4 regions of the Devosia sp. LjRoot16 genome follow, and region 1 is predicted to be linked to each of the others. Evidence: riboswitches for the same ligand, from Rfam matches in the RefSeq annotation. Region 1 holds a riboswitch; each other region holds the start of a gene.
The links. A riboswitch is a leader RNA that binds a small molecule or an ion and turns the genes downstream of it on or off. The one in region 1 is predicted to bind cobalamin.
Positions count from the first base shown of each region.

Region 2: linked by a shared signal. The riboswitch ahead of ACSQ23_RS07780 (HupE/UreJ family protein) and the one ahead of metE (5-methyltetrahydropteroyltriglutamate--homocysteine S-methyltransferase) in region 1 are both predicted to bind cobalamin.
Region 3: linked by a shared signal. The riboswitch ahead of ACSQ23_RS02595 (CbtB domain-containing protein) and the one ahead of metE (5-methyltetrahydropteroyltriglutamate--homocysteine S-methyltransferase) in region 1 are both predicted to bind cobalamin.
Region 4: linked by a shared signal. The riboswitch ahead of ACSQ23_RS17635 (ABC transporter ATP-binding protein) and the one ahead of metE (5-methyltetrahydropteroyltriglutamate--homocysteine S-methyltransferase) in region 1 are both predicted to bind cobalamin.

Region 1 is NZ_CAXUPH020000006.1:243,883-251,502, forward strand. It holds gene metE (5-methyltetrahydropteroyltriglutamate--homocysteine S-methyltransferase) at 1-1,985, opposite strand, end outside; cobalamin riboswitch at 2,207-2,397, opposite strand; cobalamin riboswitch at 2,520-2,672, shown strand; gene ACSQ23_RS25205 (ribonucleoside-diphosphate reductase subunit alpha) at 2,785-5,679, shown strand; gene ACSQ23_RS25210 (ribonucleotide-diphosphate reductase subunit beta) at 5,868-6,965, shown strand; gene ACSQ23_RS25215 (hypothetical protein) at 7,016-7,620, opposite strand, start outside.
Region 2 is NZ_CAXUPH020000001.1:1,639,292-1,646,911, forward strand. It holds gene rpsP (30S ribosomal protein S16) at 1-43, shown strand, start outside; gene rimM (ribosome maturation factor RimM) at 47-583, shown strand; gene trmD (tRNA (guanosine(37)-N1)-methyltransferase TrmD) at 580-1,260, shown strand; gene ACSQ23_RS07765 (SCO family protein) at 1,261-1,860, opposite strand; gene ACSQ23_RS07770 (copper chaperone PCu(A)C) at 1,863-2,846, opposite strand; gene ACSQ23_RS07775 (hypothetical protein) at 2,913-3,242, opposite strand; cobalamin riboswitch at 3,362-3,564, shown strand; gene ACSQ23_RS07780 (HupE/UreJ family protein) at 3,625-4,209, shown strand; gene rplS (50S ribosomal protein L19) at 4,589-5,134, shown strand; gene ACSQ23_RS07790 (hypothetical protein) at 5,347-5,961, shown strand; gene ACSQ23_RS07795 (hypothetical protein) at 6,202-7,008, shown strand; gene ACSQ23_RS07800 (PadR family transcriptional regulator) at 7,268-7,620, shown strand, end outside.
Region 3 is NZ_CAXUPH020000001.1:529,608-537,227, forward strand. It holds gene ACSQ23_RS02580 (acyltransferase family protein) at 1-875, shown strand, start outside; gene cobW (cobalamin biosynthesis protein CobW) at 872-1,933, opposite strand; gene ACSQ23_RS02590 (CbtA family protein) at 1,930-2,697, opposite strand; gene ACSQ23_RS02595 (CbtB domain-containing protein) at 2,729-2,911, opposite strand; cobalamin riboswitch at 2,948-3,167, opposite strand; gene ACSQ23_RS02600 (hypothetical protein) at 3,188-3,787, opposite strand; gene ACSQ23_RS02605 (MarR family winged helix-turn-helix transcriptional regulator) at 3,866-4,345, opposite strand; gene ACSQ23_RS02610 (FAD-dependent monooxygenase) at 4,413-5,606, shown strand; gene ACSQ23_RS02615 (DMT family protein) at 5,676-6,032, shown strand; gene ACSQ23_RS02620 (NAD(P)/FAD-dependent oxidoreductase) at 6,007-6,915, opposite strand; gene ACSQ23_RS02625 (GTP-binding protein) at 6,984-7,620, opposite strand, start outside.
Region 4 is NZ_CAXUPH020000003.1:652,885-660,504, reverse strand. It holds gene ACSQ23_RS17645 (FecCD family ABC transporter permease) at 1-528, opposite strand, end outside; gene ACSQ23_RS17640 (ABC transporter substrate-binding protein) at 694-1,638, opposite strand; gene ACSQ23_RS17635 (ABC transporter ATP-binding protein) at 1,650-2,453, opposite strand; cobalamin riboswitch at 2,563-2,779, opposite strand; gene ACSQ23_RS17630 (LLM class flavin-dependent oxidoreductase) at 3,444-4,811, shown strand; gene ACSQ23_RS17625 (NAD(P)H-dependent oxidoreductase) at 4,811-5,383, shown strand; gene ACSQ23_RS17620 (aliphatic sulfonate ABC transporter substrate-binding protein) at 5,412-6,377, shown strand; gene ACSQ23_RS17615 (ABC transporter permease subunit) at 6,452-7,303, shown strand; gene ACSQ23_RS17610 (ABC transporter ATP-binding protein) at 7,308-7,620, shown strand, end outside.

The sequences.
Region 1 (7,620 bases):
ATCGAGATCACGTCGGCATCCATCTCGGCGATCGAGGGCATGATATCGTTGAACTCGGCGTAGCACATATGGGTGTGCACCTGCGTCGCGTCGGCGACGGCCGAAGCGGTGATGCGGAAGCAATCGACCGCCCAGCGGAGGTATTCCTGCCAGTCGCTGCGGCGCAGCGGCAGGCCTTCGCGCAGCGCCGGCTCGTCGATCTGGATGATGCCGATGCCGGCCGCTTCGAGGTCGAGCACCTCGTCGCGGATGGCGAGCGCAATCTGCCGGCACGTCTCAGCGCGCGGTTGGTCGACGCGCACAAAGCTCCACTGCAGGATGGTGACCGGGCCGGTGAGCATGCCCTTCATCGGCTTGTCGGTGAGCGAGGCCGCATAGGCCGACCAACGCACCGTCATGGCCTGGGGCCGCGACACGTCACCATAAATCACCGGCGGCTTGACGCAGCGCGAACCATAGGATTGCACCCAGCCGTTCTTGGTGAAGGCGAAGCCGTCGAGCTGCTCGCCGAAGTACTCCACCATGTCGTTGCGCTCGAACTCGCCATGCACCAGCACGTCGAGGCCGATCCGCTCCTGGATGCGCACCGCCCGCTCGGTCTCCGCCTCGAGGAACCGTTCATAGGTAGCCGCGTCGATCTGCCCGTGCTTGAACGCGGCGCGCTGCTTGCGCACTTCTTGCGTCTGCGGAAACGAGCCGATCGTGGTGGTGGGGAAGGCCGGCAGGCCGAACCGTTGGCGCTGCGCCGCGCGGCGGATGGCGAACGGGCTGGCGCGATTGAGTGGCAGGCTGGCGGCCGCCCTGCCCTTCACCTCGGCGCGATGGATGCGTGGCGATTGCCGATGCGACAGCGCCGCGGCGGCGCTTGCTTCGAACGCCGCCTTGGCAGCCGGACGCCCCTTCTGCATGGCGAGGGTCAGCGCCGACACCTCGCTCAGCTTCTGGGTGGCGAAGGCCAGCCACGACCGGAGCTCAGGGTCGAGCTCGGTTTCTGCCTCGAGATCCACCGGGCTGTGCAGCAGCGAACAGGACGGGGCAACTTCGAGGCGGTCGGGGCCGACGCTGTCCCACGCCTTGTTGACCAGCGCCAGCTGCCGGTCGAGATCGGCCCGCCAGATATTGCGGCCATCGATGACGCCGACCGACAGCAGCTTGTCCGCCGGCAGCGCCTTCAGCACCGCGGGGAGCTGTTCCGGAGCACGGACGAGATCGATGTGCAGCCCGGCCACCCGCAGCCCGGCGGCGAGCTCGGTATTGTCGCCGAGCGCGCCGAAATAGCTGGTGAGCATGATGCGCGGCGCCACCGGCTGCAGCACCTCATAGGCGTGACGGAGCGCCGCCCGTTGCGCCGCGCTGAGGTCGAGCGCCAGGATCGGCTCGTCGATCTGCACCCAGTCCGTGCCGATCGCCTTCAGCGTGCCGAGCAGTTCGGCATAAACCGGCAGCACGGCGTCGAGCAGGGTTAGCGGGTCGAGCCCGTCGTCCTTGGCTTTCGCAAGGCTCAGCCAGGTGACCGGACCGACCAGCACCGGCCGCGTCTCGATGCCGAGCGCCCGCGCCTCGAGCACCTCGTCGACCGCCTTGTTCGAGGCGAGGCGGAACTGCTGGCCGCGATGCAGCTCCGGCACGATGTAGTGGTAATTGGTATCGAACCACTTGGTCATCTCCATCGCCGGCGCCGCGGCGGTACCGCGCGCCATGGCGAAATAGCGCTCGGTGGGGTCGGCAAGGCTCTCGAACCGCGGCGGGATGGCGCCGAGCGTCGCGGTCATGTCGAGCACGTGGTCGTAAAAGCTGAAATCGTTGGACGGGATCACCTCAATCCCGGCGTCGCGCTGCAACTGCCAATGGCGGGCGCGCAGCGCCTTGCCGGAGGCGTCGAGGGCCCCTGCATCGATCGCCCCCTTCCAGTAGGCTTCGAGGGATTTCTTCAATTCGCGATGGAGGCCGATACGGGGAAAGCCGAGATTGGCTGAACGGGTCATGGGGTTTCCGATGCGTGAACGAGCCCGGCGCCGAAAGGCGCGGGCAAAAAAGCTGATCAGGATGGAGCCGGTCGCCGGAGCGTTTTCAGGAAAAGTTGTGAGACTTTTCCGGTTCGAAAGCGCGACAACGAAAGGCCGCCGGTTCAGCGACGCATTCGGAAGTGGTGACGATGGTTCGTCATGGTCTGGTCCTCTCGCCGATCCGCCCGATCGACTGCAAGTGCACAATCACTTCCACGGTAGGTCTCCTGGCTCGCGGGGATCCTGAACGCTCGCCTTCCCGGCTTCTCGCCAGTGGCTCGTTGAGCGCCCATCAACGCCTACAGTTGCGGGGGCAGCTCCAGACTTGGGGACCACCCCGTACCGGATTCCCTGTTATCCCCTTGCGGGGACCATGGACGGGGTGAGGTTGTCGCAGGGATGGGGCGCTGTCAACGGGATATAAAGATTTCTTTATATCCTGCCCATCACAGCGAGCTGGCCGCCCGCGCGAATTCTGTCGCAACCCATTGACGCGAATCCCGAACAGGCACACTACATCTAGTGTGTCGTGGTCACCCGGTTCGCAAGGACGGGTGATAATAGGGAAGCCGGTGCGGGCAATTGCTCCAGTCCGGCGCTGCCCCCGCAACTGTGATAGCCGGCGCTGCCGGCCAGCCAGATACCTGCCACGACAGGTTAGTTCGTCCACGGGCGGGGTGCACCGGTTGGCCGCGAAAACGCCTGGGCCAGATGCGCCTGCGCGCCGTTTCGCGACCTCGGAAAGCCCCGCTACCACTCACGGGGTTACTTGAGGCACATGTCCACCTTAGAGATCGTCCATTCCGACACCGGCCGCCCGGTCGTCGTCACCTCTCCCGAGCCGCACGCGGCCAATGCGCCGGGCTTCTCGCTGCTGAAGCGCAATGGCGGCACAGTACCGTTCGATCAGAGCAAGATTGCCGTGGCGCTGACCAAGGCGTTCCTGGCGGTCGAGGGCAACAAGGCGGCCGCCTCACGCCGGGTGCACGAGATCGTCGAGCAGCTGACCGGCGAAGTGGTGGCGGCTTTGGTCCGCCGGGCCAAGGATGGCCGGGTGTTCCATATCGAGGATGTGCAGGATCAGGTCGAGCTGGCGCTGATGCGCGGCGAACACCAGAAGGTCGCCCGCGCCTATGTGCTCTACCGCGAGGAGCATGCCAAGGCCCGCGCCGACAAGGCGGTGGCGCCCGCCGCGTCCCCCGCGATCCGCATGGCCGATGGCGCGCCGCTCGACGAAGCGCGCCTCGCCACCGTCATCGCCGAAGCCTCTGCCAGCCTCGACGGCGTGGTCGCCGAGACCATCCTCACCGAGACCCGCCGCAACCTCTATGACGGCATTTCGACCGAGGAGCTGGCGCTGGCGCCGATCCTCGCCACCCGCACCCTGGTCGAGACCGAACCCAATTACGCCTATGTCTCGGCGCGCCTGCTCAACGACAAGCTGCGCCGTGAAGCGCTGAGCTTTCTCGCCGGGCGCCCCGACCAGGCGACGCAGGCCGAGATGGCGAGCCGCTATGCCGAGTATTTCCCGGCCTATCTCGAACGCGGCATCGGGCTCGAACTGATCGACCCCGAACTCGGCCGCTTCGACATCGCCCGCATCGCCGCGGCGCTCCGACCCGAGCGCGACCAGCAGTTCCAGTATCTGGGGCTGCAGACGCTCTACGACCGCTATTTCCTCCATGCCGCCGGCACGGTGTTCGAGCTGCCGCAGGCGTTTTTCATGCGCGTCGCCATGGGGCTCGCGGTGCGCGAGATCGACCGCGAAGCCCGCGCCATCGAATTCTACAACCTGCTGTCGAGCTTCGACTTCATGGCCTCGACCCCGACCCTGTTCAACTCGGGCACGCTCCGCCCGCAGCTCTCGAGCTGCTTTCTCACCACCGTCGCCGACGATCTCGACGGCATCTTCAAGGCCGTGAAGGATAACGCGCTGCTCGCCAAATATTCCGGCGGGCTTGGCAATGACTGGACCCCGGTGCGCGGGCTCGGCGCCCATATCAAGGGCACCAATGGCGAGAGCCAGGGGGTGGTGCCGTTCCTCAAGGTGGCCAACGACACCGCCATCGCGGTGAACCAGGGCGGCAAGCGCAAGGGCGCGGTCTGCGCCTATCTCGAGACCTGGCACGTCGACATCGAGGAGTTCCTCGATTTGCGCAAGAACACCGGCGACGACCGTCGCCGCACGCACGACATGAACACCGCCAACTGGGTGCCGGACCTGTTCATGGAACGCGTCGAAGCCGGCGCCGACTGGACGCTGTTCTCGCCCGACGAGACGCCGGACCTGCACGATCTCTATGGCCCCGCCTTCAAGGCGGCCTACGAAGCTTACGAAGCGAAAGCGGCGGCCGGCCAGATCAAGGTGTTCCGGACGGTCCGGGCGCTCGATCTGTGGCGCAAGATGCTGACCATGCTGTTCGAGACCGGCCACCCCTGGGTGACCTTCAAGGACCCCTGCAACATCCGCTCGCCGCAGCAGCATGTCGGGGTGGTGCACTCGTCCAACCTCTGCACCGAGATCACGCTGAATACGAGCAAGGACGAGGTGGCGGTCTGCAACCTCGGCTCGATCAACCTCCTGGCCCATATCAGCGACAGGGGGCTCGACCTCGAGCGGCTCAAGCGCACCGTCGATATCGCCATGCGCATGCTCGACAATGTCGTCGACATCAACTTCTACACCATCCCGGAAGCCCGCCGCTCCAACCTCCGCCACCGCCCGGTCGGGCTCGGCCTCATGGGCTTTGCCGACGCGCTGCAGGCGCAGGGCATCGCCTATGGCTCGGATGCCGCGGTGGAGTTCGCCGACAGCTCGATGGAGGCGATCAGCTACTACGCCATCACCGCCTCGACTAACCTGGCCGAAGAGCGCGGCGCTTACGCCTCGTTCCAGGGCTCACTGTGGTCGAAAGGCGTACTGCCGATCGACAGCCTCGAAATGCTGGCGGTGACCCGCAGCGAGATCCATATCGACCGCACCCAGCGGCTCGACTGGGAGACGCTGCGGCAGCGGGTCAAGACGGTTGGGATGCGCAACTCCAACACCATGGCGATCGCCCCGACTGCCACCATCTCGAACATCTGTGGCGTCAGCCAGTCGATCGAGCCGGGCTACCAGAACCTCTACGTCAAATCGAACATGTCGGGCGATTTCACCGTGGTGAACGCGCTGCTGGTGCGCGACCTCAAGGCCCGCGGCCTGTGGGACGAGGTGATGATCTCCGACCTCAAATATTTCGACGGCTCGGTCGGCCAGATCGACCGGGTGCCCGACGATCTCAAGGCCATCTACGCCACGGCCTTCGAGCTCGATGCCAGCTGGCTGATCGCCGCCGCCTCGCGCCGGCAGAAATGGATCGACCAGGCGCAATCGCTGAACCTCTACCTCGCCAACCCCTCAGGCAAGGCGCTGGACAGCCTCTACCGCTCGGCCTGGAAGGCGGGATTGAAGACCACCTATTACCTGCGTTCGCGCTCGGCGACGCATGTCGAGAAGTCGACGCTGAAGGGGACGGACGGCAAGCTCAACGCCGTGGCGGTGACGCCGCTGGCTGCGGCCGCGCCGGTGGTCGATGCGGCGCCTGCGCCGAAGAAACTCGGGCTGGAAATGGCGGTGCTCGACGGTCCGGCGTGCCTGATCGACGACCCCGACTGCGAAGCCTGCCAGTAACGCCAGAAGAACCGCTCGTTCCGAGCCAGAACCCCTCATCCGGCGCTGCGCGCCACCTTCTCCCCGACGGGGAGAAGAATCTGGAGAGCGCAGTGGCCACCACTTTTCCTCTCCCCGTCGGGGAGAGGGTGGACCGGCGAAGCCGGGACGGGTGAGGGGACGCGCCACCATCCGATAGGAAATCCAGAATGTCCCTCGATTGGTCCTCAGACCTCAACACCCCCACCCCTGCCCCGCTCGCCGCGGAGGCCCGCATCGATCGTGCCGGTGGCCGTGTCTCGGTCGACGACAAGGCGATGATCAACTGTCGCGCCGACGTCAACCAGCTGCTGCCGCTGAAGTACAAATGGGCCTGGGAGAAATACCTCGCCGGCTGCAACAACCACTGGATGCCGACCGAAGTCTCCATGCAGGCCGATATCGCGCTATGGAAATCGAAGGATGGGCTCACCGATGACGAGCGCCACACGCTGAAGCGCAATCTCGGCTTCTTTGCCGCCTCGGAAAGCCTCGTTGCCAACAACATCGTCTTGGCGATCTACCGGCACCTGACCAACCCGGAATGCCGGCAATATCTGCTGCGCCAGGCCTTCGAGGAGGCGGTGCACACCCACACCTTCCAGTACATCGTCGAAAGCCTCGGCCTCGATGAAGGCGAGCTGTTCAACATGTACCGCGAGGTGCCCTCGATCACCGACAAGGCGGCCTGGGCGCTCAACTTCACCCAGCACCTCGACGATCCCAGTTTCACCACCGGCACGCCCGACACCGACCGCGCGTTCGTGCGCGACCTGATCGCCTTCTACGTGATCTTCGAGGGCATGTGGTTCTATACCGGCTTCGCCCAGATCCTGTCGCTGGGGCGCCGCAACAAGATGGTCGGCATCGCCGAGCAGTACCAGTATATCCTGCGCGACGAGAGCATCCATCTGAACTTCGGCATCGACGTGATCAACCAGATCAAGGCGGAGAACCCGCATGTCTGGACGCCCGAGTTCCAGACCGAAGTGCGCGACATGATCAGGAAGGCCGCCGAGCTCGAAGCCGCCTATAGCCGCGACACCATGCCGAGGGGCTTTCTCGGCCTCAACGCGGCGCTGTGCGAACAATACATGCACTTCATCGCCAACCGCCGCTGCGCCCAGCTCGGCCTCGCCTCGGTGTTCGGCGAGACCGAAAACCCCTTCCCCTGGATGAGCGAGGCGATGGATCTGAAAAAAGAGAAGAACTTCTTCGAGACCCGCGTCATCGAATACCAGAACGGGGGCGCCCTGAGCTGGGATTGAGCCTAAAAGGGGCGCGTTGCGGCTATGCCCGCGCGCCCCTCTGACCGAGCCTAGAGCCCGCCGACGATCAAGGTGTCTTCGGCCACCACCTCGACACCGTCGCCGCGGACCACGGTAACCTGGTAGGTGGCGCCGGGTTCGGGGATATCCGGCACGGTGAAGCTGATCTCGGTATCGGTGAAGCCGACGGCCCAGCAGACATGGACGCCTTCCTGCACCTCGCCGGGCCTCGTCCGCTCGAGCAGGATGGCCGGACGCAGATCCCTGGCGCGGAAGTGCCTGCCGCGGACGATGCCAATGTCGCCGGGCTGGAAACTCCCATCCCATTCGAAGATCTCGGGGTCGGGCAAGATGCCCGGAACCAGCACGCCTACAGCCGCCGATGGCGCCGAGGCGCTCGAGAGGATCGCCTTGCCGCCATCCTCCTTCGACCAGGCGACTGCCCTGTACCACAGCCGATGCTGTTCGGGCCGCGGCGGCGGCGTGTCCTCGAGCAGGGTCACGGCCGCGTTGATCTCGACCGGCGCCGGCAGGAGACGCTCCATCCACCCGATTTCCGGCTGGCCCTCGCCCCCGATGAGGCGATGGATGCTGATGCGCCCACCGATATCGTCGGCCCCCGCCTCGACGCGCAGCTTCACCTTGCCGTCTTCAA
Region 2 (7,620 bases), on a different contig from region 1:
TGCGCCGGCGCCGGCCGCCGCCGAAGCAGCCGCGTCCGAGTAAGCCGTGGCGCAAGCGGGCGACAACAAGCTCCTCATGGGCCGCATCGGCGCGGCCCATGGGATCAAGGGCGAAGTGCGCATCCAGTCCTTTACTGAGGACCCGCTGGCGCTGGCGTCCTATGGCCCGCTCTCGACCAATAAGCCGGGCCTCACCATCAAGATCCTCGCGGCTCGCACCACGACCAATGTGCTCGTGGCGCGGCTCGAGGGGGTCAACGACCGAAATGCGGCGGAAAAGCTGAACGGGGTCGAACTCTACGTCGACCGCGCACTGCTGCCCGACACCGACGACGACGATTTCTACCATGCCGACCTGATCGGGCTGAAAGCCCGGCTGGCCGACGGCTCGGAGATCGGCGAGGTGATGGCGGTGCCGAATTTCGGCGCCGGTGACCTGCTCGAAATCCGCGACCCCCGCTCGGGCGATACCTATCTCTATCCGTTCTCGAAGGCCGTGGTGCCGGAGGTGCGGGTCGCCGATGGGTACCTCTTGATCGATCCGCCGATCGAGGCGGAGCCGGGCGAAGAAGAACCCGATTGAGCTTTTCGGCTTCGATCATCACGCTGTTTCCGGAATTGTTCCCCGGGCCGCTCGGCGCCTCGGTGATTGGCCGCGGCATGGCGGATGGGCGGTGGAGCCTCGAGACTACGCAACTGAGGGATTTCGCCACCGACCGGCACCGGACGGTGGACGATACCCCATCGGGCGGTGGCGCCGGCATGGTGCTGAAACCGGATATCCTCGCCAAGGCGATCGATGCGGTGTCGCCGGAAGGCGATGCGCGGCCGCGGCTGCTGATGTCGCCGCGCGGCACACCGCTGACGCAGGCGCGGGTGCGCGAGCTGGCGCTGGGCCCCGGTGCGGTGATCATCTGCGGGCGGTTCGAGGGGATCGACCAGCGGGTGATCGAGGCAAGGCAACTCGAGGAAGTCTCGATCGGCGACTACGTGCTGGCCGGCGGCGAAGTCGCCGCCATGGTGCTGCTCGAAGCGGTGGTGCGGTTGCTTCCCGGCGTGCTGGGAGCGGCGGAAAGCCATGCCGACGAGAGCTTTGAGAATGGGCTGCTGGAGTACCCGCAATACACCCGGCCGCAGCTGTTCGAGGGGCGCGAGATCCCTGAGGTGCTGACCTCGGGCGACCACGGCAAGGTGGAGAAGTGGCGGCGCGCCGAGAGCGAGAGGCTCACACGGGCGCGCCGGCCGGATTTGCTCACCTGATCAGGCCGACTTGCCGAGCAGCTTCCTGATCTTGGCGAGGGCAGTGGTCGCGTCCTCCTGGTAGGCGATGGTGCCTTCGAAGCCGCCCTGGGCGTTGACGAGGAACACCGAGGCAGTGTGGTTCATGGTGTAATCCGAACCCTCCCCCGGCACCTTTTCGCCCAACACCTTCCAGGCCTTGACCATCTTGGCGATCTCCTCGGGCTTGCCGGTGACGCCAGTCACCCGGTCGGACACCCAGCTGACATAGCCATTGAGGATTTCGGGGGTGTCGCGCTCGGGATCGACCGTGACGAAGAAGGCCTTGAGGTTCTCGGCCTCGTCGCCGAGGTCGGCGAACCAGCCCGCCATCTCGCCCATGGTGGTGGGGCAGACGTCGGGGCAATGGGTATAGCCGAAGAACAGCAGCGAGGGCTGGCCGACCAGCATCGATTGGTCGACCGGGTTGCCGCGTTGATCGACGAGGGCATAGCTGCCGCCGCCGATGCCGCCGCTTTCAGGCCCGGGCCGCGTGACGAAGAACAGCAGCGTTGCCGCCACTGCCGCCAGCGCGACCAGAGCCCAGAGCGCGAGGCGGAGGCGCGAGGTCATGGCGCTCATGGTCAGCCACCGTGCATCGAGTGGTCTTCAGCCGGACCCTTGGCGGCCGGGCTCTCGACGCTGAGTTCCACCTCGACGCTGCCGGCCTTCTCGAAGTTGAGGGTCAACGGGATCTTTGTCCCCTCCACCAGCGGCTGGGCGAGCTGCATGAACATGATGTGGAGGCCGCCCGGCGCCAGGGTGACGGTTTCACCGGCCGGGATTTCGACGCCCTCGGGCAACTCGTTCATCTTCATCAGGTCGCCCTCCATCTTCATCTGATGGATCTGGACCACGCCGGCGACCGGTGAGGCGGCGCTGACCAGGCGATCGGCTTCGCCGCCCTTGTTGGTGATGGTGAGATAGCCGCCGCCAACCGGCGCATTGGGGAGGGTGGCGCGGGAGAAGCCGTCGCTGATCTCGAGATTGCCGATGGTGACCGCGGCCGGAGCGGCCATGCTCATGGCGCCGTGGTCATGCTCGCCGGCAGCCGCAGTGGTGACGGCGAGGGTGGGAGCCGGATGCTCGAGGGCGTGGGCGTTCTCGCCGGGGGCAGCGATCTGGTCCCAGACCACCGAGGCGGCGCCGCATTTCTGCGTCACAACGAAGGGCAGGCTGGTTTCAGCGTCAAAGCCCTGCAGCGAGCCCTGGATGACGAATTCGTCGAACTGGTCGTCGGGAACCGAGCCGCCGGCCCAGCTGACGGCGAGGGCGCCGGAGGTCACCGGCTGGCCATGCACCTGGTAGCTGTTCTGGTAGTCGCCCTTGGTGATCTCGACCGTCCAGCCGGCTTTCACCATGGGCTTGGCCGAAACGAAACCCTCGGGCAGCACGACGCTGACCGTGTCGGTGGGGGCGCCATCGCAGCCATGCGGGATGGCGATGGCGACCTTGACGGTCGCGCCATTGGCAGCGCTGGCCGGGGTGAGCGTGGCATGCGCAAAGGCCGGGCTCGCGAGCATGAGGGTAGAAGCCGCCAATGCGGCGATGCGGGATGTGGTGTGCATCTGACTCTCGTCTGTTGGCCGCGGCCGTAGCGGGCGCGCAGCAAATCGATAATGGGGTACGATCGATCAGACGGAGGCGGGTGGTCCGCGGGCGGTGGCAGTGCCCAGCGGCTCGGCCGGCAAATGCAGGATGGGAAGCGCGCCATAGGCGACATCTGCCAGCATCGCCACCGGGATAGCGATGTCGCAGGGCGGCGGCAGGTCAGCCCCGCCGATGCGGCAGGCGTGGCAGGGGGCGTGCGCCTTGGGGTCATCCGGGGTATCGCCGCAATAGCTCATATCGAGCGCGGCGGTGAGGGTATCGGGGCCGGCGGATGCGGTAGCCACCGGGGCGTGGGCGAAACTGAGGAAAACCAGGGCGAGCACGACAAGCGCGTGCAGCAGCTCTCTTCCCATGTTTCGCGCGTTGAGCACCGGCAACGACCCCGTTGGACGACAAGACCCTTTAGCGCAGCCGGGGCTGCCGCGTCATGCGGCAAATGCGCGGGCGGGCGATTGAACTCACCGGTGGAACCTGACAGAGATAGCGCGACGGTGCGCGACCCGCTTTTCGGGGCCGCGTGAAACGGGAAGCCGGTAGGCCATTGGCCGATGCCGGCGCCGCCCCCGCGACTGTAACGGGCCTGACTTTTCACTCAGCGTGCCACTGGTTTGCGACTGGGAAGGTGGAGTGAGAGGTGCCCGGAGCCAGGAGACCGGCCGTCCGGTGGTGACCCAAACCGGGACCATCGAACATGAAAAACGCTACGGGACGGCGGGTCCCGAGATGGAGATATTTATGCGCGCGCTTCTGGCCCTTCTGCTCATCGCCGTTCCGACGGCGGCTTTCGCCCATACCGGGCACGGCGACACTTCGGGGTTCCTACACGGCTTCATGCATCCGGTCGGCGGGATCGACCATATCCTCGCCATGGTGGCGGTGGGCGTGTTCGCCTATGTGCTGGGCGGCAAGGCACTGTGGCTGGTGCCGCTGAGCTTCGTCGCCATGATGGCGGTCGGGTTCCTGCTGGGCGTCGGGCAGATCGACGTGCCGTTCGTTGAACTGGGCATTGCGCTCTCGAGCGTGGTGATCGGCGGCGCCGCGGCGCTGGGTCGGCCGATGCCGGTGGTGGCAGCCTCGGCATTGGTCGGGGTGTTCGCGATCTTCCACGGCCACGCGCACGGCGCCGAAATGCCGGTCGATGCCTCGGGCTTCGAATATGCGGCGGGCTTCATCGTTGCGACCGCGTTGCTGCATGCGGCCGGCATCGGCGCGGCAATGGGCGTGACCAAGCTGGTCGGCAAGTATGGCAAGACCGCTGCGCAGGTGGCCGGTGGCGTGTTCGCGCTGGGCGGCATCGGGGTGCTGGCCGGCTGGCTGTAAGGGTTAGGTAGAACTGCGCGTGGGGCTCCCCCACCCAGCTTCGCTACGGCTTCGCCTAGCTGCGCTACCCTCCCCACAAGGGGGAGGGAGGGCGCAAGAACCGAAAGTGCAGCAAGCGTCTCCCTCCGCCGGGGGGACTACTTGTCGTCCCCCTTGTGGGGAGGGATCAAGGGCGGGGTGGCCCCACGCTCCGGCCGGTCGGCATGGAGGCGGAACAGAATTGCCCGGAACCCTAGACTCCCGGGCATTCTTGATTTATAGCCCCGCTCGCTTGAGCTTCGGCTCGGCCAATAATGCATAAAAATCCGTGCAACCAAGACCGGGCGGTCGGCGTGAAGCCGGCGAAACGCTCCTTTGAAAAAGACGAACGGAACATCAGATGTCCAAGATCATCGAACAGCTCAATCAGGAGCAGCACGATAAGCTGCTCGCCAAGGGCGCCCATCCGGAATTTACCCACGGCGATACCGTCAAGGTGTGGGTGAAGATCCGCGAAGGCGACAAGGAACGCCTGCAGGCCTATGAGGGCGTGGTTATCGCCCGCTCCGGCACCGGCATCATGGAAAGCTTCACCGTGCGCAAGATTTCGTACGGCGAAGGCGTGGAACGCGTGTTCCCGGTGCTCTCCCCCAATATCGACCGCGTCGAAGTGATCAAGCGCGGTAAGGTCCGCCGCGCCAAGCTCTATTACCTGCGCGACCGTCGCGGTAAGGCCGCCCGTATTTTCGAGAACGTCGGCGCCCGCACCAAGAAGATCGAGGCCGGCGAGCGCGTTGCAGCGCTTGACGCCAAGAACGCCCGCGAGGCCGAGAAGATCGCCGCCGCCGAGGCGCTGGCCAAGGAGCTCGCCGAGAAGGACGCCGCTGAGGCCGCCGCCGCTGCTGCTGCCGAGGCAGCCGCCGCGACCGAGCCCAAGGCCGAGTAATCAGTTGAAGCGCTGTTAAGTGGTCGCGGGCGTCGAACGGAAAAGTCTCACAACTTTTCCTGCGCCCGCTCCGGCCGTGCCACAGTTTCGGCACGAGCGCGACTAGAGTTCAGCCCGGCTCACGAGCCGGGCTTTTGATTCCGGGGTTGGGATGCCCCGTATTCCGGTCTTTATGCACGCGAGATCGGAGATCTCGCTATGGGGAAATTGGAATGGACGCAGCTCTTCAGGACGCGGAAGAGAGGCGGCACGTCGCCGCGGAACTCCGAGAGGAAGCCCGCACCGTGCTGGTGGAAACGGGCCTGCTCGAACTGCTCAATGCCCGCTTCGGCGAGGCTGTGGTGACCGGCAGCGCCGGCTATGACCTGATGGTGTGGCGCGATATCGACATCCACATGCCGTGCGAGGCAGAGCGTTGGGCCGAATGGGCCGGGCTCGCCGCCGATATCGCCATCCAGTTCGACCGGGCCGGGCTGCAGCTGCACAAGGCGAGCTTCCTCAACGATTATGTCGAGCCGCACCCGCTCGGCGCCGGGCTCTACTGGGGCATCGAGTTCAAGGATTACGCCGGCAACCCGTGGAAATGCGACATCTGGGGCTGGGAGCCGTTCGATTTCGCGGTGCGCCAGGCGCGCGATGCGAACCTTCGGGCCGATCTCTCGGCCTGCGACCGCGACCTGATCCTCAGGCTCAAGCACGAGGCGCGCGAGCGGCCGGGTTATTACGGCGTGATGGTGGGCAGCTTCGACATCTACCAGTTCGCCCTGGCTGGGGCCGGCGAGACGTTGGACGAGCTCGAGGTGTGGAAGGGGCTGGTGGCGCAGTAGCCAAGCCCGACGGTCTGTGCGAGTGGCGCACCCCCTCCGAGCTGCGCTAGGTCGCTTTGCTCCCAAGCTGCGCTTGCCTCCCCCGTCAAGGGGGAGGTTGCGCTGTGGCGCGATTGTGCCTGAGACACCGGCCTCGACGGGGAGGGTTGGGGAGGGGTGTGCAGCAGGTGCCATGGTTGCATTTCCCAGCGCATTCGCCAGATTACCGTCCGGCAGCACCACAACGACCGGAGACTTTCGATGCAATCCTTTATCTGCGTCACCTGTGGCGTGGGCCATGCACCGTCCGAGGCGCCGCCCGAGCGCTGCGTCATCTGTGATGACGAGCGGCAGTATGTGACGGCCGCCGGGCAGCGCTGGACGACACTGGCGGAGCTCCAAGCCAAGCATAAGATCGAGTTCAAGGAGCAGGAGCCGGGGCTGGTGGGGATCGGGTCGGCGCCGTCGATCGCCATCGGACAGCGTATGCTGCTGATCCAGCAGGCAGGTGGCGGGGTGCTGTGGGATTGCACGCCGCTGGTTACCGACGAGGCGGTCAGGCGGATCAAGGAACTGGGCGGGGTGCGGGCGATGGCGATCTCGCATCCGCATTTCTATTCCTCGATGGTCGACTGGTCGGAGGCGCTGGGCGGCGTGCCGATCCATATCCACGAGGCCAACCGGCAGTACGTGATGCGGCCGTCGGACCGCGTGAACTACTGGAGCGGAGAGACGCTGGAGCTCGGGCAGGGGGTAACGCTGGTGCGTTGCGGCGGGCATTTTGTCGGCTCCACCGCGCTGCATTGGGCCGGCGAGGACAGTAAGGGCGTGCTGATGACCGGCGATACCATCATGGTGGTGCCGGATACGCGCTGGGTGAGCTTCATGTACTCCTATCCCAACCTGATCCCGCTGCCGGCGCGCGAGGTGAACCGCATCGTCGGGACGGTGGCGCCGTTCGCCTACGACCGGATCTATGCCGGCTGGTGGGACCGGGTGATGACGCATGACGCCAAGGCGCGGGTAGAGGCTTCGGCGGAGCGGTATGTGAAGGCGATCGCGGGGTAGTCTCCACCAAGCTCTCCCTACGCTCGGTGTCATCCCAGCGAAAGCTGGGACCCAACTCGCCGCTTGCTCAGCCTGATAGATGGGTCCCAGCTTTCGCTGGGATGACATCGCGTTTGGGGCAGCGACGAGGGTCCTCATCAGCTCCGCGCGTAAAAACAGGCAGTACCGCTGACTTAAGATATATCTTGAGAGCTATCTTGAAGCCTCGGCGCCCGAGGCATATCTTCCGGCTATCGTAAGATATATCTTGGAGTGAAAGATGCACGATCACGACCACAGGTGGGACCGGAACTGGCGGCGCATGGAAGCCATGGCGCGACGCGGGTTCCGCAAATTCGGCAACTTCGAAGCCAACATCAACCCTGGTGACTGGGGCGGTTTCGGGGGCAATTTCCGCATCGGGCGGATGCTCGCCTCGGGCGACCTCCGGCTCGTCGCGCTGTTCCTGATCGAACAGCAGCCGCGACATGGCTACGACCTGATCAAGGCGATCGAGGAGCATTCGAAGGGCTTTTATTCGCCGAGCCCGGGCATCGTCTATCCGGCGCTGACCTATCTCGAGGAGGCGGGCTACGTGACCTCGGCCGCCGAGGGCAACAAGAAGCTCTACAC
Region 3 (7,620 bases), on a different contig from region 1:
CGCCACAAGCCTATTTCGAGCTCTACAGGAAGGGCGAGACCGGCGCGGATTTCTGGGCGTTCTACGGCCAGTATCTCGACTTCGACATGGAGTTCTCGATCCTGACGCCGACCTGGAACCACCTGTGGTACGTGGTCTACATCCTTGCCTACACGCTGGTCGTGGTGGCGCTGCTGCCGCTGCTCAGAGCGCTCGATAGGGTGGCGGAGACGCTGTTCGGCTGGCTGGGGCGCGGCGCGCTGGGCTGGCGCCTGCTGCTGGCGCCCACGCTGCCGTTCCTCGGTTACGAGTGGCTGCTGGCGCCGCATTTCCCTTCGACGCATGCCTTCTACAACGACTGGGCCAACCATGCGGAGCTGCTCAGCATCGTGCTGATCGGCTGGTTCGCGGCGAAGAGCCCGAAGTTCTGGGGCGCGGTGCAACGGCATCTTCGACCGGCGATCGTCGCGACGCTCGGGCTGCTGCTGGTGCTCGCAGTGGCGCGGCTCAACTGGGGCGCGGTGCGCGCCGATCAAGGCCTCACGACACTGATGACGGTGGTACGCACCCTGTTCATGTGGGCGGCGATCGTTGCCATGCTGGGGCTGGCGCAGCGCTACCTCAACCGAAGCGGCAGAGCGCTGCGCTTCCTCACCGAGGCGGTGTTCCCGTACTACATCCTGCATCAGACCCTCATCGTGGCCGTAGGGTTCTGGGTCGGCGGCCTGCTGCTGCCGGTGTGGCTGGAGGCCGGCATTATCGTCGTCGCGACGGTAGTCGGTTGCGCGGTGCCGACCGAGGCGATCAAGCGCGTGCCACCGCTGCGCCCGCTGTTCGGGCTGGCGTGGCGGGCCGAAGCGATCCGGCCCGCGCCACAGGTCGTCGCTGCCCGTTAGGCCGCAGCCGCGATGGCGCCCTCGAGGCTCCGGGTGATCGCCGCATGATCGAGCGGCGATTCCCCGATCACCACCAGAGCGGTCCGGCGCGCTTCGCCCGGCTTCCACGGCCGGTCGAAATAGGCGGAGACGCGCGGGCCCACCGCCTGGATGGCGAGACGGGCCGGGGCGCCGGGGAGTGCGGCAAAACCCTTGAGACGGAGCACGTCGTGGGCGCGGATGGTCGCTTCGATGGTTTGGAGCAGGTGATCCTTGCTGGTGACGCCGTCGAGGGTGACGGAGAAGGAATCGAAGTCGTCGTGCTCATGGCCTTCGCCACCATGCTCGAGCTCGTGATGGCTCTCGCGTCCGGCAAGGTTGTCTTCCGTCGAGAGCCCCATGCCGAGCAGCGCCGCGACATCGACATGGCCGTTACGGGCGCGGACCACGCCGGTGCCCGGACGCATCTCGGCCTTGAGGTGGGCTTCGATGGTGTCGAGCTGGGCGTCGGTGACGAGGTCGGCCTTGTTGAGGATCACCATGTCGGCCGCGATCAGCTGATCCTCGAACAGCTCGCCGAGCGGCGTCTCGTGGTCGAGCATGGCGTCGGCGGAGCGGAGCGCGTCGACCGCCTGTTCGTCATTGGCGAAACGGCCTTCGCTGAGCGCCGCGGCGTCGGCGACAGTGACGACGCCGTCGATGGTCACTTCGGACCTGATCTCGGGCCAGTTGAAGGCGCGGATCAGCGGCTGCGGCAGCGCCAGGCCGGAGGTCTCGATGACGATGTGGTCGGGGCGATCCTCGCGTTCGAGCAGCGCCTGCATGGTGGGGATGAACTCGTCGGCGACGGTGCAGCAGATGCAGCCATTGCTCAGCTCGATCATGTCCTCTTCGCGGCAGGTCTCATCGCCGCAGCCGGCGAGGATTTCCTTGTCGACGCCGAGCTCGCCGAACTCGTTGATGATCAGCGCGATGCGCTTGCCCTTGGCATGGGCGAGCAGGTGCCGGACCAGGGTGGTCTTGCCGGCGCCGAGGAAGCCGGTGATGACGGTGACGGGGATCTTTTCGGTCGTGCTCATGCGTGGGCACCTTTCAGGGCGAAGGCGGAAGACCTGGCGAAGCGCTCGTTGAGCCAGCCGAACAGCGGGCCGACGATCAGCCAGAACAGCGCGCCGGTGGCGAGGGTCGCCGCGGCGAAGCTGGTCGCGAGATTGGCGGGTACGCCGGTGGTGTGTTCACCGACCAGTTGCGGCGCGCCGATGACGTGCGGCGCAAGGATCAACACGGCGGCAATGACGATGCCGGTCCAGTTGCGGAGCTTGGCGATGGCGAGGATGCCGGCGCCGGTGGCGAGCGCTGTGCCGACCCACCAGACCTGGCGGGCGACGAGATCGGCAGCGGGCATGCCGGGGAGTTCCGGCGGCAGGCCAAGGGCCGGGGCGAGCTGCAACGCGATGAAGCCACTGAGCCCCCAGATCACGCCATTGCGTGCGGTGATCTCGATGCCGGAAAGCACGGAGACGGCAGCCAGCACGAAGGCGAAGCCGATGCAGCCGAGGAGGTTGGCCAGCACGGTGTAGGCGATGCGCTCGGCGCCATCCTGCGGGGCCCAGGCGTCTTCGTCATGCTCGTGTGCCGGCGCGGCTTCGGCATGGGAATGCTCTGCGGTGCCGGCCTCGTGGCTGTGCTCGGCGACGGCCGGCACCTCGGGGGCGGCGTTCTCAAAAACCTCGGCGGCGAGGATCAGCGGCGCGACGCGCCATTGCTGCACGGCGCTCATGGCCAAGCCGGCTGCGAGTCCGGCAAGGACCGCAGCGAAAAAGATTCGCTGGAAGAGTTTCATCGATGTCTCGTGTGCTTAGAGCTGAGTCAGCTCAATGGCAGGGAAAGCCAAGCGCATGGCGCGTATCGTGCGCGCCATTGTGGACGGCCATGTCACTGGCAAAACCGACGCCGCCGACAAGGACGAAGCCGATAAACAAAGCCAGCACACCTGCGATGAGCCGCTGCGAGACCGAAAGACGGGCGATCGATGCCGTCTGGACCTGAGTATTCATATGCCTGCACCCTCCGTGCGGATGAAATGGGGGATGAACCCCGGTTGCACGCTGGCAGGTCTCCTGACTCGCGGGTCACCGTGGTCTCCGGCCTTCCCAACATCCCAAGGGATGTCAGTGGCATAGTCGGAGGCACTCGCCGCTTACAGTTGCGGGGGCAGCCACGGATTTGGTCCCTGATGGGTACGCCGCACCGTGTTCCCTTTTGATCCCCTCGCCCGAACGGGGTTGAGGAACCAACGTGGGGCTATCGTTACGCCGTGGGAGGGGGCGCGGTCAATCTTCCGCGGCAGCGGAATCGGGGTAGCCGACCGTGACGGTATCGACGCGCGCATCGACCTTTTCGAGCAGCGGCTCGCTCGACGAGATCTGCATATCGCCGGAGATGGCATCGACATTGGGGTCGGCCGGATAGTCGCCGACGGCAAAGCGGACGCTGACCGAGCAGCCACCCTCGGGCGGGGGGAGCTTGCCGCCCTCGAAGCTGGCGGCGCCACCATAATCCCAGAAGAAGCCGTAGAGCTGGAACGGCCCGCCATTCAGGGCTTCGACTTCCTTGACAGTCAGGCCCTGCTTGAGGCCACCCGGCGCCGTGTCACCCGGCGGCACGGTGAAGTAAGCGACGCGCTCGTGCTTTTCCTCGTCCCACCAGCCGAACTCGATGGTCTTGGCGGGATCGTTTGGGAAGATGGTGGTGGCGAGCACGGTAGAGCCCTCGGGGCCCGGGACATCGCCAGTCACCACATTATCCTTGCCGAAGGCTTCGATCAGCCGCGCCTCGGAACTGTCACCGGCGAACGGGCCCTCGCAGACGATGTCGGCAGCCAGGGCGGGCGCCGCCAGCAGCAACAGGGAAAACAGGACCAGCGCACGCATTGTCGACCTCCGTTGACCCGCCGAATCTAGCTGAGCCAGGTGAGTCTGGGCAGGCCTTACGGCGGAAGCTGGGCACGGTCACCGGCCCCACTGCAGTCGTTCGGTCATCTGGTTCTGGATCGCGAGGACCTCCTCGATCACCTCGGTGAGGAGGCGCAGCTCGGCGAGGCTGCGCTTGCCCAGCGCTTCGGCGCCAGCGATCGCCATCGGGGCGTAGGCCTTCTCGATCACCGCGGCAGTGGCCTCGGCGAGCTCCACCAGCACCTTGCGCCGGTCGTGCGGGTCGGGTTGACGGCGGACGAAGTTGCGCGCCTCGAGCCGGTCGATCAGCGAGGTGACAGCAGCCGGGGTGAGGCGGGTGGCACGGGCGATGGCGCTGGCGGTCTGCGGACCGCTGGTGAGGAAGCTGAGGCACAGCCGTTCGGCCGGGCCAAGCTGGAACATCGCTCCCACCTCCTCGTCATACCGCTGTGTCGCCTCCTGCCAGCGCACGATGAGCGTGCCGAGCCGCTGGACCAGCTCCGCCTTCGCGTCGCTTGACGAATTTACTTCGACCATCTAATTATATGCTCATCTAATAATACGACGGACGCATGATATGCGGCGTCGCGCAGGTGAGGCAAGAATGAAAGCACGCATCGGTATCGTTGGCGCCGGCTCCGCTGGGCTCGGCCTGGCCCTGGCACTGGTCAGGCGCGGCTTCGCACCCGTTGTCTTCGAGAAGCGCAGCGAGAAACAGGTGATCGACGAGGGGATTTTCCTGACGCTGGCGCCCAACGGCATGAACGCGCTGCGCGGCTTTGGCCTCGCGGCGGAGGCGCTGCGGCACGGGGTCGAAACGCGCGCCATTGTCCTCCACAACGAACACGGCAGGGCGCTCGGCACCGTCGACTATGCCCGCCATGCGGCACAGTTCGGCGCCCCTTCAGTGACGATCCGGCGCGGCGCGCTGGGCGAAATCCTGTTGGCCGCGGCGCGTGCAGCCGGAGTGCCGATCCAGTTCGAGACGCCGGTAAGCGCGGTCGCCAATCTCGAGACCGAGGTGGCGGCGACGACCGGTGACGGCGTGACGCACAGTTTCGACGTGTTGGTGGGGGCAGATGGCCTGCGCTCCAATGTGCGCAGCCTCACCATGCCCGGGCTGCCGTCACCTGCCTATAACGGCTTGCTGGGGAGCGGTGGCATCGTCGATGTGCCGGATGTGGCGCCGACCGATGGGCGGATGCTGATGACCTTCGGGCGGCGGGCGTTCTTCGGCTACATCAAGGACCCGGGCGGGCCGGTCTACTGGTTCAACAGCTTTCCTGCCGACGAGCAGCAGGCGCGGTTGATCGACCGCCAGGCGGCGACCGGGTATTTCGAGGCGCTGCATCGCAGCGATCCCTCGGTCAACCGGCGGATCATCGCGGCTGCCGCGCCGCAGGTGAGCCGGATCTACCCCGATTACGACGTACCGAGCCTGCCCTACTGGTCGAAGGGGCGGGTGATCCTGATCGGCGATGCGGCGCATGCGGTGACCCCGCATTCGGGCCAGGGCGCATCGATGGCGCTCGAGGACGCGCTGGTGCTCGCGGCCTGTCTCGAGGCGGAGGCGACACCTGAAAGCGCCTTTCGGCGTTTCGAGGCATTGCGGCGCGACCGGGTGGAGGCGGCGGTGCGGCTCGGACGGCAGGGCGGCACGCCCAAGAAGGCACAGGGTTGGCTGGCGCGGCGGGTGCGCGATCTGGTGCTGCCGCTGTTCGTGCCGCTCGGCCAGCGTGGGCAGGAGCACCTGTTCGCCTTCCGCGCCGACGATACACCGCTGGTCCTGCCGAACTGAGCGGCCTTGCGGCCGACACAGGGCCCGGTGATCAATGGGTAGAGCCAACTGATTCGCCCCGGTGCCCTGATGCCCTTCACCTTCCAGACGGTGATGCCGATCCTCTTATTGATCGGCTCCAATGTGTTCATGACCGTCGCCTGGTACGGGCACCTGAAATTCCCGCATATGGCGATGTGGGTGGCGGTGATGGTCAGCTGGGGCATCGCGCTGGTGGAGTACTGGCTGGCGGTGCCCGCCAACCGCATCGGCTACGGCGCCTATACGGCGGCGGAACTGAAGACCATCCAGGAGGTGATCAGCCTCACGGTGTTCGCCGGCTTTGCGGTGTTCGTTCTGGGCGAGAAGCTGACCTGGAACCACGCCGTCGGCTTCGGGCTGATTTTCGCCGGGGCATTCTTCATTTTCCGCGGGCCACTGAAGTAGCGACCAGCGACTGGTGGGCGAACACGCCCGCCCCTGCCCCGTCGGCGACCGCGAAGCTGATATTGTGCATCGGTCGCGCCGCATCGCCGGCGGCGTAGACGCCGGGAATGCTGGTCTGCTGCAGGTGATCGACGAGGAAGAAATCGCCAGCCATGCCGGCCTTGGTTTCGCAGCCGAGCTGGATGCCGAGATTGCTGGCGAGCTGGATCGGCGCATGGACGAAGATGGCGTCGAGCGGCGTCGATCCGGCGGTGGTCACCACCGATTGCAGCACGCCATCGCGGTGATCGAAGCGCACCAGCGCCTCCTCGACCAGCTTCACCCCGATATCGGCGAGCGCCGCGCGGACGATCGGATCGACCGGGCCGCCATTGGCGAACAGGGTGAGATCGCTGGTCCACTCCTGAAAGAAGCGGGCGCGGTCGAGAAGGTCGCCGTCGCGCAACATCAGGCCGAGGCGGCGATCGGCCACCTCGTAGCCGTGGCAATAGGGGCAATGCAGCACGGTCTTGCCCCAGCATTCGGCCATGCCGGGAATGCCGCTGGTATCGTCGGTGACGCCGTGGGCGATGATCAGCCGGCGGGCGGCGAGCTGCTGGTGTGACGCGAGCTCGATGCTGAAGCCATCGAGCTCACCCGACGCCGCAATGGCCTCGGCGTTGCGGAGCTCGACGGTGCCGTAGATTTCGAGCTGACGGCGAGCCTCGGCGAGCAGGTCGCCCGGCACGGCGCCATCGCGGCTCAGGAAGCCATGCGCGTGGGCGGCGAAGCGGTTGCGCGGCTTGCCGGTATCGAGCACCAGCACCTTGCGGCGGGCGCGACCCAGTTGGGTTGCGGCAGCAAGGCCGGCAAAGCCGCCGCCGATGATGATGACGTCGTACATGTTTCTTGTCCTGTTTCGAACGAGGAATGGTGGCGGCGGCGAGATGTTCCGCCGGGCCGGGATTTGCATCAGGCCGGCGACCAGGCCGGGAACGGATCGGGGAGGCGCTCCCAGGCCGATGGGGTGAAGGCGCGCGCCGGGATCAGGCAGTCATCGAGCGCCCGGCGCAGCGCCGCCTCATCCATCGGATCGGTGCCGATGAAGACCAGCTCCTGCCGGCGGTCGCCCCAGATGGGGTCGAGATAGGCCGACATCGCGGTTTCCCACTGCGGATCGTCGGGCCAGCGTTGCTGCGGCACGGCGGCCCACCACAGCCCGCGTCGACTGGTCGAGACCAACTGGCCGGCCTGGCTCAGTTCACCGACATAATGCGGCCGGGTAGCGAGCCAGAAGAAGCCCTTGGCGCGGATGACGCCAGGGTGCGCCCGGGCGACGAAGCCGTTGAACAACAGCGGGTTGAATGGCCGGCGCGCCCGGTAGACGAAGGAGCGGATGCCGTATTCGAGGGTTTCCGGAATGTGGTCGGCAAAGCCGTTCAGTTCCTTGAACCACAGCGGATGCTGCTCGGCGCGATCGAAGTTGAAGCGGCCGGTGCCGAGGATCTCGTCGATGGCGACGCGGCTGAAATCGGTCTCGATGACGCGCGCGCCGGCGTTCAGTGAGCGGATGATGCGGCGCGCCGCGGCGAGCGCCTCCGGCGTGGCG
Region 4 (7,620 bases), on a different contig from region 1:
GCTGACGGCGACGCCGGCGAGGATCAGCCTGCTGGCATCGGTGGAGCGGGTGAGATTGGCGACGCTGACCACGATGGCGGTGCTCAGGAGCGCGCCGCCGAAGGCGAAGAGCGGCACGGTGGCGAGGCCGAGGAACATGCCGGTATGCAGCAGCACGATGATGGCGCCAAGCGCCGCGCCCGAGGAAATGCCGAGCAGGTGCGGATCGGCGAGCGGGTTGCGAGTCACCGATTGCAGCGCCGCGCCGACCAGCGCCAGGCTGGCGCCGACGGCGGCGCCGAGGATGACGCGGGGCAGGCGGACCTCCCAGACGATGTTGTCACGACCGGCCGACCAGCTGACCTCGACGCTGCCGGGGGCGAGATGGTGGGCGACGACCGACCACACGGTATCGAGCGGAATGGCGATGGCGCCGACGCTGACGGCGACCAGCGCGGTGACGAGGAGCAGCGCGGCGAGCGCCAGCACCAGCGCCGGGGTGGCGTGGACGAGGGCGTGGCGCGGGCCGGAGAGGTGGCGGTGGGACATGGGGGCTTGCTTGCTAACTTGGACCGCCGGCGCGGGCCGACCCCCACCCCTGTCCCCTCCCCCTCAAACAGGGGGAGGGAGACGCTGTCCTCGATATCTGTGGGAGGGTCTCCCTCCCCCTTGCGGGGAGGGGACAGGGGCGGGGTCAGCCCGCGCCGGCTTCGCCTACTCCGCGAACGCCGCCGCCAGGTGCTTGATCGCCGCGATGTTGCGCGGGCCCGGGGTGGCCTCGACATATTGAAGCGTAACGAAGCGGTTATGCCTTACCGCCGGAATGTCCTTGAAGGCCGGGTTGTTGCGCATGAAGTCGGCCTTCTGCTCGGCGGTGACTTCGCCGTAGTTGATGATGACGATGACGTCGGGGTTGCGCTCGATCACCGGCTCCCAGCCGATCTCGACCCAGCTCGAGTTCACGTCGTCCATGATGTTGGCGCCGCCGGCGGCTTCGATCAGTGCGGTGGGGATGGCGTAGCGGCCCGCAGTGAAGGGCTTTTCCTCGCCCGAGTCATAGATGAAGACCTTTGGCGGGGTGTCGCGCCTGGGTAGCGTCGCGGTGGAGGCGGCGAGCTCGGACTGGTAACCGGCAACCAGCGCTTCGGCGCGTTCGGAGACGCCGAAGATTTTTCCCAGATTGAGCAGGTCGACATAGAGGTCGTCGATCGCGGCCTTGGGCTTGTCCATGATGTGGATGCAGCTTTCGGTCAGCTCGTAGACCTTGATGCCGAAGGCACCGAGGGTCTCCGGGGTGATTTCGCCGCCGACCTTCATGCCGTAGTTCCAGCCGGCGAAATAGAAGTCGGCATCGGCGCCGAGCAGCACTTCCTTGGTGGGATAGTCAGGCGACAGCTCGGGCAGTTCGGCGACGCCGGCGCGCAGCGTTTCGTCGAGCGTCTTCCATTCCGACACTCCGGTATAGCCGGCCATCGAGCCGGTGAGGCCGAGGGCCAGCATCATTTCGGTGAGGTTGACGTCGTTGGAGACGGCGCGGCTCGGGGCGGCCTCAAAGGTAACGTCACGGTTACAGCTTTTGACGGTGACCGGGAAGCCGGAGGCGAAGGCGCTGGTCGCGGCGAGCGCGACAAGCGGGGCGGCGAGGAGGCTGAGGCGCATGGAATTCTCCCTTAGCGGCGCGGGTCGAGATGGAAGGAAAAGCGGGGGCGGCCGGTAGCCGGATGGCTGTCGATGGCGGTCTCGACGGCAAAGGTCTCCCGGATGGCCTGAGGCGTCAGCGTCTCCAGCGGCGGGCCGAGCGCCGCCTGCCGGCCATCGGCGATGACCAGCACGCGATCGGCATGGGCCGAGGCGAGCGCCAGGTCGTGCAGCGAGACGATGATGGTGGTGGGTAGCGCCGCCAGCAGCGCCAGCACCTCAAGCTGATGGCGGATATCGAGGTGGTTGGTGGGCTCGTCGAGGATCAGCAGATCCGGTTTCTGCACCAGGGCGCGGGCAAGCATGACGCGCTGCTTCTCGCCGCCAGAAAGCGAGGCAAAATCGCGGGCAGCCAGCGGCGCGAGGCCGAGCAGATCGAGGGCGGCTTCGACTGACGCGTAACCGCGCGGTGACCCATCATGCTGATGCGGGGTGAGGCCGAGCTCGATGATTTCGGCGACGCTGAGACCGAAATCCGAGGCCGGCTCCTGCAGCACGGTGGCGATGCGGCGGGCGGTGGCGCGGGGCGGCAGCGACCAGAGGTCGGCGCCATCGAGGCGGACCGTACCGGCGGTGGGGCGGTGGTAGCGGTAGAGGCAGCGCAGCAGGCTGGATTTGCCGGCACCGTTGGGGCCGACCAGCGCCAGCATCTCGCCGGGCGCGACGACAAAGCTCAGATCGCGGACGATCGGGACGCGATGCGACGGCCCCCAGCTCAGGCCTTCGACCGAGAGGGCGGCCGGGCTAGAGCCGACCAGGGATCGGGCAAGCTCCATGGGAGGCCTCCGCGCATAGGCGAGGGCTGACGGGCGAACCGATCAAAATGCGAGCTGCGATGCGTAGTCGTAGCGCCATCGACGTTCCCCTCGGCACACCCCGGCCGGGTTACAGTGAGCTGTCGAGGCAGGTCTCCTGGCTCGCGGGTCACAGCGCCTCCGAACCTTCCCAACCCGTCGGGTCAGTGGTGTCTACGGAAGAGCTCGCCGCTTACAGTTGCGGGGGCAGCCACGGTTTTGCGCCCTGATGGGTACGTCGCACCGTGTTCCCTTTTAATCCCCGTTGGCTTGGCGGCCGCCGAGGAACCTTGAACCGGCGCATAGAGCGTGGACTCGGTGGCGATGTCAATTGGCAGGGAGGTGGTCTCAGAGCATGGCGCTCCGGCGGTGCAGTGATCGCCTTCTCCCCTTGTGGGAGAAGGTGCCCGAAGGGCGGATGAGGGGTTCTCTCCGCGGGCTCCGTCGCTCGTCGCCTACGCTCCGATCGCGCTACACTTCGTTGCGCGGACCCCTCATCCGGCGCTGCGCGCCACCTTCTCCCACAAGGGGAGAAGGCAAGAGGGTGACCATCGCTGACATGCGTGCATTGGCACTGCCGGGAAGTGGCAATCCAAAAGGGATCGCGGACCCGACACCGTGCGGCGGGCCGGGTCCGCGTCGTGAGGGAGGGGAGGCGCCCCGCCTCACGGGCTATCGAGCGTCGCAGCTCGATGGGAGAAATGAACTGAGATGTGCCCCCTCAGTGCCACCGACTCGGCAGCTTAGGAGCAGTGCATCACAGCCCAGCTGACAGAGCGCTGAACGTCGGTTGCAGAAATGGTTCAGAAACCGCATCCGACCGTCCGTTCCCCGGCAAGGCGATTGTGCGGGCAAAAAAAGCTCACGAACCCAGCGATCGGCGCAAAGCCATCAGTCGACATTGTATATTGAATTAGTAGTCTAAAGTCTCATTGCCGAGCATGGAGCGCGGCACCGGGGACCGATGTCGAAATGACCACCGAGGACAGACAGCTCAAACTCGGCGCCTTCATTATGGCGACCGGGCATCATATCGCGGCGTGGCGGCACCCGGATTCGGACGCCGATGCCGGACACAGCATCGACCACTATCGCGGCCTCGCCGAGACGGCCGAGCGCGGCAAGTTCGACCTGGTGTTCGTTGCCGATAGTCCGGCCGGCTGGGATGGCGACAAGGACGCCGAGACGCGCAGCCGAGTCAGCCATTCGGCGCATTTCGAGCCGGTGACGCTGTGGTCGGCGCTGTCGCAGGTGACCGAGCGGATCGGCTTCGTCGCCACGGCGTCGACCACCTATGAGGATCCCTATCTCCTCGCCCGCAAATTCGCCTCGCTCGACCATATCTCGAAAGGCCGCGCCGCCTGGAATGTGGTGACGACCGGCGCCGACGTGTCGAAGAACTTCTCGATTGCTGGCCACCCGGCGCATGCCAACCGCTACGAGCGGGCCGAGGAAGTCGTCGATCTGGTGCTCGACCTGTGGGACTCCTACGAGGATGATGCACTGATCCGCGACAAACAGAGCGGGGTCTTTCTCGACCCTGACAAGGTCCACAAGGTCAATCACCACGGCAAGTTCTTCGATGTCGCCGGGCCGTTGAACGTCGCCCGTTCACCGCAGGGCCGGCCGGTGGTGGTGCAGGCCGGCGCCTCGGAGCCGGGTCGCGAACTGGCGGCGCGCACCGCCGAGGTGATCTTCACCGCCAACCAGACGCTGGAAGATGCGCAGGAGTTCTATTCCGACATCAAAGGGCGGCTCGCCAGGTTCGGCCGCCGGCCGGAACAACTGCTGATCATGCCGGGCATCTTCGCGGTGCTGGGTGGAACGGAGAAAGAGGCGCAGGAGAACTACGAGTTCATCCAGTCGCTGGTGCACCCGACGATCGCCTGGTCGATCCTCAAGCAATATTATGTCGGGGTCGACCTGTCGGGCTACTCGCTCGATGACAAGGCGCCGCCGCTGCCAACCAATACCGAACTCAACAAGAGCCGGCTGAAGCTGGTGTCGGACCTCGCGGCACGCGGGCTCAGCCTGCGGCAGCTCTACCTGTCGCTGGCCACGGCGCGCGGCCACCGGACGGTGGTCGGAACGCCCGAGCAGGTGGCCGACGCCATCGGCGAGTGGTTCCACGGTGGGGCGGCTGACGGCTTCAACATCATGCCACCGGTGCTGCCCACCGGGCTCACCGACTTCGTCGACCAGGTGGTGCCGGTGCTGCAGCGGCGCGGCTGGTTCCGCACCGAATATGAAGGCGCGACGCTCAGGGAAAATCTCGGGCTCGCGCGGCCGGTCAATCGTTTCGTCGAACGCGCTGCGGCGCAGAGCCAGAGGAGCGCCTGATGGCCGGGCTGAATATTGTCGGATTTGCCGGCAGCTCGTCGCGACCGTCGCGGACGCGCAACCTGGTGGAAGCGATCGCCGAAGCGGCGGCGCAGCGTTCGGGAGCCAAGGTCTCGATCTTCGATCTGCAGGAGATCCAGCCCTCGCTGGGCTCGACCCTCGATCCGCGCTCGGCGCCGGCCGATCTCGCGCAGCTGATCGCAACGATCACCGCCGCGGACGCGCTGGTCGTTGGTTCGCCGATCTACAAAGGCACCTATACCGGGCTGTTCAAGCACCTGTTCGACCTGATCGAGCCCAAGGCGCTGAAGGGCAAGCCGATCGTGCTTTCGGCAACCGGCGGCAGCGAGCGGCACGCGCTGGCGATCGACCACGGGCTGAGGCCGCTATTCGCGTTCTTTTCGGCCGATATCATCGCCACCGGCATCTATGCCAGCGAGCCGGACTTCGTCGACTACCAGCCGCACAGCCCCGGCCTGCTGAAGGGGATCGAACGGGTGGCTGAGGAACTCGACTGGCGGCTGCGGGGCAAGCGCGTCGAGGCGGCCGAGCCGCAGCGCGCCATCGCCTGATTTCAACCTGTTTCTGATGGAGACGACGATGATCGATCGCAGATCGACACTGAAGCTATTCGCCGCGGCGTCGGCGCTGAGCCTCGTGCCAAGCGTGGCACGGGCCGAGGATACGGCCAAGGAATTCCGCATCGGCTGGCAGAAGGGCGGGGTCTTTGCGCTCGCCAAATCGTCGGGGGCGCTCGACAAGCGGCTCGCGGCGCGCGGCGTCAAGATCACCTGGTCCGAGTTCACCTCGGGGCCGCCGCTGCTCGAGGCGCTGGGCGCCAACGCGATCGATTTCGGCTCGACCGGCGACATCCCGCCGCTGTTCGCCCAGGCGGCGGGTGGCGACCTGGTCTATGTGGCGGCCAGCAAGAGCAGCGTCGCCGGCTCGGCCATTCTCGTCAAAAAGGACTCGCCGATCCAGTCGATCGCCGACCTGAAGGGCAAGAACGTGGCGTTCAAGCGTGGCTCCAGTGCGCATAATTTTGCAGTCAAGGCGCTGCGCACGGTCGGGCTGACGCCGGCCGATGTCGAGGCGCTGGATCTGGGGCCGCCGGATGCGGCGCCGGCCTTCGCCAGCAACCAGATCGATGCCTGGATCATCTGGGACCCCTATTATGCGATCGCCGAACAGGCGCCGGATACGCGCGTGCTGGTGACGACCGAAGGCATCGTCGACTCCTGGGGCTACTACCTGGCCAATGGCGGCTACGCCAAGGAGAACCCGACCATCCTCGCCGAGGTAATCGACGAACTGGCGAGGGTCGGTAAGGCGGCGCAGGCCGATATCGAGGCCACGGTCGGCGAGATCTCGGCGGTGACCGGCGTGCCCGAACCGATCCAGAAGATCGCGCTGACCCGCAAGGGCGCCGACCTCGGCGCCATCCAACCGCTCGACGACAGCATCCTCACTTACCAGCAGGCTCTGGCCGACGAATTCTTCGGGCTGGGGATCCTGCCGAGGAAGCTCTCGATTGCCGAGGTCTTCTGGCACGCGCCGGAGCTCTAGAGCATTCCGCCGTTTCGCTGAAACGACGAAATGCCTGAGGCCTTTGATTTGTCGCGCTTTCAGGGAGACGCGAAATGACATTGGTTGCCGAGCTTCCCAAACCGGCCGCCTTGCCGGGTGGGCCAAACCTGCGCCAGGCGGGACGGTGGATTTCGTCCCGGCTGGGCGGCGCGCTGCCGCTGCTGCTGCCGGTGGCCATCGTCGTCGCCTGGCAGACGGCCTCGAGCCTGGGACTGATCGGCAACCGGCTGATGCCGGCGCCGCTCGATGTGCTCAGGGCCTTCTGGGACAAGACGGTTTCGGGCGAGCTCGGGGTCAATATTGCGGTCAGCGCGCAGCGGGCGCTGTCCGGGCTGTTCGTCGGCGGCTCGATCGGCTTCCTCCTGGGGATCGCCAACGGTGTTTCCAGCCTGTCGCACCGGCTCACCGACACGACGCTGCAGATGATCCGCACCATTCCCAACCTGGCGCTGATCCCGCTGGTGATCCTGTGGTTCGGCATCGGCGAAGAGGCGAAGCTGTTCCTCACCTCGCTCGGGGTGTTCTTCCCGATCTATCTCAACACGCTGCACGGTGTGCGGACGGTCGATCCACAACTGATCGAGATGGGGCGGGTCTATGGGATGAACGGCTGGACCTTGTTCCGCAAGGTGATCTTCCCGGGCGCGCTGCCCTCGATCTTCGTGGGCCTGAGGTTCTCGCTCGGCATCATGTGGCTGACGCTGATCGTCGCCGAAACCATGGCGGCCTCGTCGGGCATCGGACACATGGCCAACTCGGCGCGCGAGTTCATGATGACCGATGTGGTGGTGCTGGCGCTGGTGATCTACGCGCTGCTCGGCAAGCTGGCCGATGCGACGGCGCGGTTCCTCGAACGGCGGACGCTGCAATGGCACCCGGCGTTCCAGACGCCGGCGAAAGGGTGATCCGATGAGCCAGATTCAGCAGGCCCGCAAGTTCAACGCCTGGGGCAAGGGGATCGAGCCGGAGTACGGTCCGCAGGCACCGGCGCCCGCGGCAGAGCGCGGCAGTGCGGTGGGCATCCGCATCGAGGGGCTGGATAAGTCGTTCGGCAGCGTGCCGGTGCTGCGCCAGCTCGATCTCGAGGTGCCCGCAGGGCAGTTCCTCGCCATCGTCGGCAAGAGCGGCTGCGGCAAGAGCACGTTGCTGCGGCTGCTCACCGGTCTCGACGAGCCGACCGGCGGGCGCATCACCTTCACCGGTCCGGGCGGCGAGGCAGTGA